One region of the Hoeflea sp. CAU 1731 genome, then DNA from elsewhere that is predicted to be linked to it. Evidence: predicted binding sites of a transcription regulator. Region 1 holds the regulator's gene; each other region holds the start of a gene.

Region 1 (2,267 bases):
CTGAGCGCCAGTCAGATTGCGGCCCAGCTTGGCGGCATCAGCCGCAACGCTGTGATCGGAAAAGTGCATCGGCTGAATCTGCCCGGGCGGGCAAAGTCCGGCGGATCGTCAGCCTCCCGGAATAAGAGAACGACGACGGCGTCCCGCAGTTCGTTTACGGCGCGCGCAGCCAGTCCGCGCCCGGTCATGCGCACCAGCGGGGCGACCGCTCTCAAAGCGGATATCATCGCAGACGCCGTGACCAATCTGGATACGAGGCCTGTCGAGGACGTTGTCGTTCCGATATCCAAGAGACTGGTGCTGACGGAACTGACCGAGCGGACCTGCAAATGGCCGATCGGCGATCCGCTGCAGGAGGGCTTCTATTTCTGCGGCAGCGACTGCGAGGAATCAGGCCCGTACTGCTCCTATCATTCCAAGCTGGCCTTCCAGCCAGCCGCTGATCGCCGCCGGTCGAAGAGCTGACCGGTCAAGGTCAAGCAGGCTCGCAATTCCATCACAGCATCCTGGCGCCTTTCGTCCCACGCTGCGTGAAGCGCAGCGTGGGACGATTGCTTATGTGGTCGCGTTTTTTTCTGTGTAATTACAATTAGTTAGACGGTTCTACCAGTTATCTGGCGTCCATCACTACCGTTCGCCGACACTGGCTTTGTTTCGGGAATTGGCAGTTTCGGCTTCGATTTGGCTTTGTTTCGGGATTCTGGAACCATACGGCAAATCTGGCTTCGTTTCGGGAAACGCTGTTTTGGCTCCAACTTGGCTTTGTTTCGGGAAAAGCCATTATTGGCAATCCCAAGCCGCGACCCAGTTGCAAAGGCTCAAGACCGGAAAGCTGTTATAACACAAACGTCCAAAAAAAGCAGCCGCCAAACACACGGGCTGCAGTGAAGGGCGGTCAGTTTTCCAGCGAGTAGCCGGCGCCGCGGACGGTGCGGATGACGTCTTTCATATTGGCGAGGTTGAGCGCCTTGCGCAGCCGTCCGACATGGACGTCGACCGTGCGTTCGTCGACATAGATGTCGTGACCCCACACGCCGTCCAGCAATTGGGACCGCGAGAAGACCCTCGTCGGCGACGCCATGAAAAACTCGAGCAGGCGAAACTCGGTCGGACCCAGCTTGATTTCGCGGCCCTTGCGATAGACGCGATGGGTTTCGCGGTCCAGCTCGATATCGCCGCTCTTGAGCAGAGTGGAAATCGCTTCCGGCTTTGCCCGGCGCAGAAGCGCGCGCACACGCGCCATGAGTTCCGGCGTGGAGAACGGTTTCACCACGTAATCATCGGCGCCTGTCGCAAGCCCGCGCACGCGCTCGCTTTCCTCGCCGCGCGCCGTGAGCATGATGATCGGCAGCCGCTCGGTCTCAGGCCGCACGCGCAGACGGCGGCACAGTTCGATACCGGAGAGGCCCGGAAGCATCCAGTCGAGGATCAGCAGATCCGGCAATCGTTCCTGCAGTTTCAGTTCGGCCTCGTCGCCGCGAAAGACGGTGTCCACGTCGTAGCCTTCCGCTTCCAGATTGTACCGGAGCAGAACGCTCAGCGCCTCTTCGTCTTCCACGACGGTAATTTGCGGTGCTATGCCCATGCCCTTGTCCTGACGCCGCCTTGTCTGGTGTTGCCTATTTTGCAGTTACCGAAACGGACGCCGTTTCGTCGTCCTTCGGACGCTCGGTATCCGGCTGTGCCCCGGTGGACATGTAGTATATCGATTCCGCGATGTTGGTGACGTGATCGCCGATCCGTTCGATGTTCTTGGCGCAGAACAGCAGATGCGTACAGGCCGTGATGTTTCGTGGATCTTCCATCATGTAGGTCAGCAATTCGCGGAACAGCGACGTGTATATGGCGTCGATTTCCTCGTCGCGCTCGCGCACGGCGGACGCCGCCTCCGGCGACCGGCTCGAAAACGCATCAAGCACTTCCTTGAGCTGGGTCAGAGCGAGTTCCGAGAGATGTTCAAGGCCGCGCACCAGCTTCTTCGGCTGCGCCAGACCTTCAACAGCGATGACCCGCTTGGCAATGCCCTTGGCCATGTCGCCGACACGTTCAAGGTCGGCGGCGATGCGGATCGATCCTATGATCTCGCGCAGATCCGAGGCCATCGGCTGACGCCGGGCAATTATCAGGACCGCCTTCTCGTCGATCTGTCGCTCTGCGTCGTCGACGATCAGATCGTCCGAAATAACCTTTTGCGACAGAGAGGCGTCGGAATTGACAAGCGCCCTGATCGATTCCTCAACCATACGCTCTGTCAGGCCGCCCATCTC
Region 2 (2,267 bases), on a different contig from region 1:
CGAGGCCCGGTTAAGTCAGTGACGGTTTCTGATGAAGTCCGGTCGGCGACCGGTGTAGAACTGTTGCGACCAGGCGACTTAATCGTTGTTGGTCGCCGAAATGGTGAACCTGACCCGGGCCGTGGACCAGACCGTTTCGGAGTAACAGATTGGAGTTCCGTCGATCAGCGTATCGACCGAGTGCAGTATCATCACCGGCATATCAGGATGTTGCCGCAGTAACTCGGCCTCCTCTGGCCGGGCCGGGCGACTTTCTATGTTGGTTTCGGCCCTGACATAGTCGGTGATTCCGTAGGTTTTGTAGGTCTCGGTTGCCGACAGGAGAAGGCTCTGCCGCTCTACGAAATCAGGAAAGCGGATGGACGATCGCCATGCGACGCCAAAGCCGACAGGCAGGCCGTCCGCATAGGTGATGCGTCGCGATGAGATGGCTGGCTCGCCATCCTCAAGCCGCAATACTTGTCGGAGCCCATCGCTCGGATCGGTCATCTCGACATCGAGAAGTTCGCCAGTAACCTTGATGCCCTGTGGCAGGAGATTGCGGTGTACGCGTGTGCGTTTACCAATAGCGTAGACGATGCGCGGAACCGCTTCGACATAGGTGCCACGGCCCTGTTCGACGCTGAGCTTGCCCTCTTTGGCCAGTTCGGCGACGGCGCGTCTGACCGAGTGACGGCCGGCGCAATATATTTCAGCCAACTCGGCTTCGGTTGGGATGCGGTCGCCCTGGACGAATTTGCCACTGGCGATATCTTCGTCGATAGCGGCCCTTACCGTTTTCCATTTGTCTCGCAACATCGCCCGCCCATTCATTCGGATGAATGAGCAGTAATCCGGCTTCTTAACATCTCCATGACAGCATGGGCGGTGTTGATGAGTGTGAGCGGCTCAGCTGAAGTTCATCGCTTCGTGCCTTCAATAGGCGAGATCAGGACGACATCGTCGCAATCCGGCGCAGAGGCGTCGTCAAAAATCGTTTCGCCGCCGCTGCTCAGCCGGACCCGGTCGGTGGCCGCCAGCCGGAGCATTTCCCGGTATAGCCGATGTTCCGCCTTTAGAACCCGTGCTGCGAGCGTCTCCTCGTCGTCGTCCGGTCGCACCACAACGGCGGCTTGTCCAATGATCGGGCCGTCATCCATCCCTTCATTGACAAAATGCACTGTGCATCCGTGGATCCGCATGCCGAGCGAAAGCGCGCGTTTGTGTGTTTCGAGCCCAGGCAGATTCGGTAGGAGGGAAGGGTGGATATTCAGGATGCGCCCTTTCCACTGTCTGACAAATTCGGCGGAGAGGAGGCGCATATATCCGGCGAGGCAAATTATGTCAGGGTCGATGGAATTCAGGGCATCCAGCACGGCCGCTTCGTGTTCGCTGCGCGATCCGAAACCGGATCGTGGTATGGCGAATGTTTGAATGTTTTCCCGCGCCGCCAGCGTCAGTCCGCCCGCCTCCAGGTTATCCGAGAGGACAGCGACGATCCGGTAGGGACAATCCTGTGCCGCGCTGGCCTCGATCAGCGCTTCCAGATTGCTGCCGCGGCCTGAAATGAATACGGCGACCCGCTTGACCGACTTTCCGGTCATAGACCCAGCGCACCGCGATAACGCACGCCGGGCTCGGACGGATCGCGTTCGACAATCACACCGATCTGTTGGGCCTTTTCGCCGTTGGTTCCGAGCGAAGCCGTCAACGCGGCGACGTCTTCAGGAGCGGCGATTGCGATCATTCCGACGCCGCAATTGAAGGTGCGCAACATTTCAGCAGGTTCAATTCCGCCGGTAGAAGAAAGCCAGGAGAATATGGGTGGAGGCGCAAGCGCTTCGAGATCGATTTCGGCGGCGAGTCCGTCCGGCACAACTCGCGGAATGTTTTCCGGGAAGCCGCCCCCGGTGATGTGCGCCAGCGCCCTGATGCGATCGGTGAAGCGCAGCGTTTCCAACAGGGATCTGACATAGATGCGCGTCGGGGTCAGCAGCGCTTCCGCCAGGCTGATCTCCGGAGAAAAAGGCGCTGGGTCGTCCCAGGACAATCCCGCGATCTCGACAATCTTGCGGACAAGCGAAAATCCGTTCGAATGCACGCCGGAAGACGCAAGGCCCAGAATGACGTCGCCTGACTGGATTGCGCCCGAGGGCAGTAACCGGCCGCGCTCGGCTGCACCGACGGCGAAACCGGCGAGATCGAAGTCCTTGCCTGCATACATTCCGGGCATTTCGGCGGTTTCTCCGCCGATTAACGCGCAACCTGCCTGGCGGCAACCGTCTGCA
Region 3 (2,267 bases), on a different contig from region 1:
ATCACCGTCTGTCACCGCATACCGCTATGACAATCCAACGGAATTCCGGATCGGGAACGTTATCGACGCCGGCGTTGCCGAAGTATCACGCAGCCCTGGCGGGTTTTTCAGAACTGGCGTCGCTGGCGTCCAACGCCTTGCGGCGCTTCGGTTCAGCAGGCAGGGCGACGGGGCGACGCCACTCGATAAGATGCATTTCGCCGTCGAAGTCTTCCGCCACCGCCGTGCAGCTTTCCACCCAGTCGCCGGTGTTGATGTAGCGTATTCCATCCATGTCCTCGATGACGGCGTGGTGGATGTGACCGCAAATGACCCCGTCGACGTCATGTTTTCTGGCTTCCTCGACGACAACGCGCTGGAACTCGCCGATGAAGTTGACGGCCTGCTTGACCTGCAGCTTCGCCCAGGCGGAGAACGACCAATAGGGCAGTCCGAGCCGGCGTCTGCCGTAATTCACGAGCCGATTGATGAAAATCGCCAGGTCGTAGGCCCAGTCGCCGAGATGGGCGAGCATGCGCGCATGGCGCACAACGACGTCAAACTCGTCGCCATGCATGACGAGATAACGACGCCCGTCAGCGGCTTCATGGATCGTCGTCAACTCCACCTCGATCCCGCCGAAATGGGTTCCGGGAAAATCTCTCAGGAATTCGTCGTGATTGCCGGGAATATAAATGATCCGCGTCCCCTTGCGGGCCTGACGCAACAGTTTCTGGACCACATTGTTGCAGTCCTGTGGCCAGTACCAGTTGCGTTTGAGGCGCCATCCGTCGACGATGTCGCCAACCAAAATGATCGTGTCAGCATGATGATAGCGAAGGAAATCGATCAGCCAGTCCGCCTTGGCGGCGCGAGAACCCAGATGAATATCGGAGAGGAACAGGGTCCTGAATTGCCGAGCCTTTGGAGCTTTCGTCATCTGCGCCACCATTGCATGTCCGTTGATGGTTGGCTAACCAGAGTCGTGTCACAATCAGATGACAAGGCTTCGATAAGGACAAATTCGAAGCTGGATCCGACAAAGAGTCACAGTAATCGGGAAGGAAATCGCAATGGATCTCGGTATAGCCGGCAAGAAGGCCATCATCTGCGCATCCAGCAAGGGTCTCGGCAAGGGCTGCGCGATCGCGCTTGCAGAAGCCGGCTGCGACATCGTTGTCAACGGACGGGACGCGTCGACGCTCGCCGCCACAGCCGAGGAGATTCGCAAGACCACCGGAGCTCAAGTCACCGAAGTCGCTGCAGACGTATCGACGAAGGAAGGACAGGACGCTCTGCTCGCGGCCTGCCCGAAACCGGATATTCTCATCAACAACAATGGCGGCCCTCCCCTGAAGGATTTCCGGGAGCTTGACCGCGAGGCGATCCTCAAAGGCGTGACGCAGAACATGGTCACGCCCATCGAACTGATCCAGGCGGTGATCGACGGCATGTGTGAGCGCGGGTTCGGCCGCATCGTCAATATCACATCGTCCTCCGTCTATATGCCGATCCCGGGACTCGACCTGTCGTCGGGAGCGCGCGCCGGCCTGACCTCTTTCCTGGGCGGCGTCGCCCGCACCGTCGCGAACCGGAATGTGACGATCAACACCGTGCTTCCCGGCAAGATGGACACCGACCGCCTGACGAACAACATCAAGGCGACGGCGCAGAAGAAAGGCGTCAGCTACGAAGAGGCCGAAAAGAGCGTTTTGCGGCTTGTTCCGGCTGGACGCGCGGGCACCGCAGAGGAATTCGGAAGCGCATGCGCCTTTCTCTGCTCCCGCCAGGCGGGCTATATCACCGGACAGAACCTGCTCGTCGACGGCGGTCTCGTACCGAAGTCTTTCTGACGGTTGACGCGCCAATTGCGCTGGAGCAATCTGCCGAAGGGCTGAAGGGGTGGACAATCACATGAGCAAGACCAGCAAACCCGCTCTGTCGGAACTCGACCAGAGCGCGCTGTTTTTCCACAAATATCCGAGGCCCGGCAAACTGGAGATCCAGGCCACAAAGCCGCTCGGCAACCAGCGCGACCTCGCGCTCGCCTACTCGCCGGGCGTGGCCGCTCCATGCCTGGAAATCCGCGACGATCCGGCCACCGCCGCAGACTATACGTCACGCGCCAACCTGGTGGCCGTCGTCTCCAACGGAACCGCTGTTCTCGGACTTGGCCCGATCGGCCCGCTGGCCTCCAAGCCGGTGATGGAGGGCAAGGCGGTCCTGTTCAAGAAGTTCGCCGGCATCGACGTGTTCGACATCGAGATCGACGCCCAGGACGTCGACCG

What was found. Region 1 encodes PhoB, which activates phosphate uptake and scavenging genes when phosphate is short. Its sites were predicted from a motif close to TGTCATNNANCTGTCAT; they were not measured.
Region 2: the regulator PhoB is predicted to act here: its motif matches at 842-858, upstream of phnF (phosphonate metabolism transcriptional regulator PhnF).
Region 3: the regulator PhoB is predicted to act here: its motif matches at 967-983, upstream of AAFN47_RS05030 (UDP-2,3-diacylglucosamine diphosphatase).

What each region holds. Positions count from the first base shown of each region.
Region 1 covers NZ_JBDQQS010000005.1:142,865-145,131, reverse strand. Annotated here, with positions in the region: gene AAFN47_RS10285 (GcrA family cell cycle regulator) at 1-465, shown strand, start outside; gene phoB (phosphate regulon transcriptional regulator PhoB) at 896-1,579, opposite strand; gene phoU (phosphate signaling complex protein PhoU) at 1,620-2,267, opposite strand, start outside.
Region 2 covers NZ_JBDQQS010000020.1:68,915-71,181, reverse strand. Annotated here, with positions in the region: gene phnF (phosphonate metabolism transcriptional regulator PhnF) at 79-798, opposite strand; gene purN (phosphoribosylglycinamide formyltransferase) at 900-1,583, opposite strand; gene purM (phosphoribosylformylglycinamidine cyclo-ligase) at 1,580-2,267, opposite strand, start outside.
Region 3 covers NZ_JBDQQS010000002.1:192,096-194,362, reverse strand. Annotated here, with positions in the region: gene AAFN47_RS05030 (UDP-2,3-diacylglucosamine diphosphatase) at 86-919, opposite strand; gene AAFN47_RS05025 (SDR family oxidoreductase) at 1,053-1,832, shown strand; gene AAFN47_RS05020 (NADP-dependent malic enzyme) at 1,882-2,267, shown strand, end outside.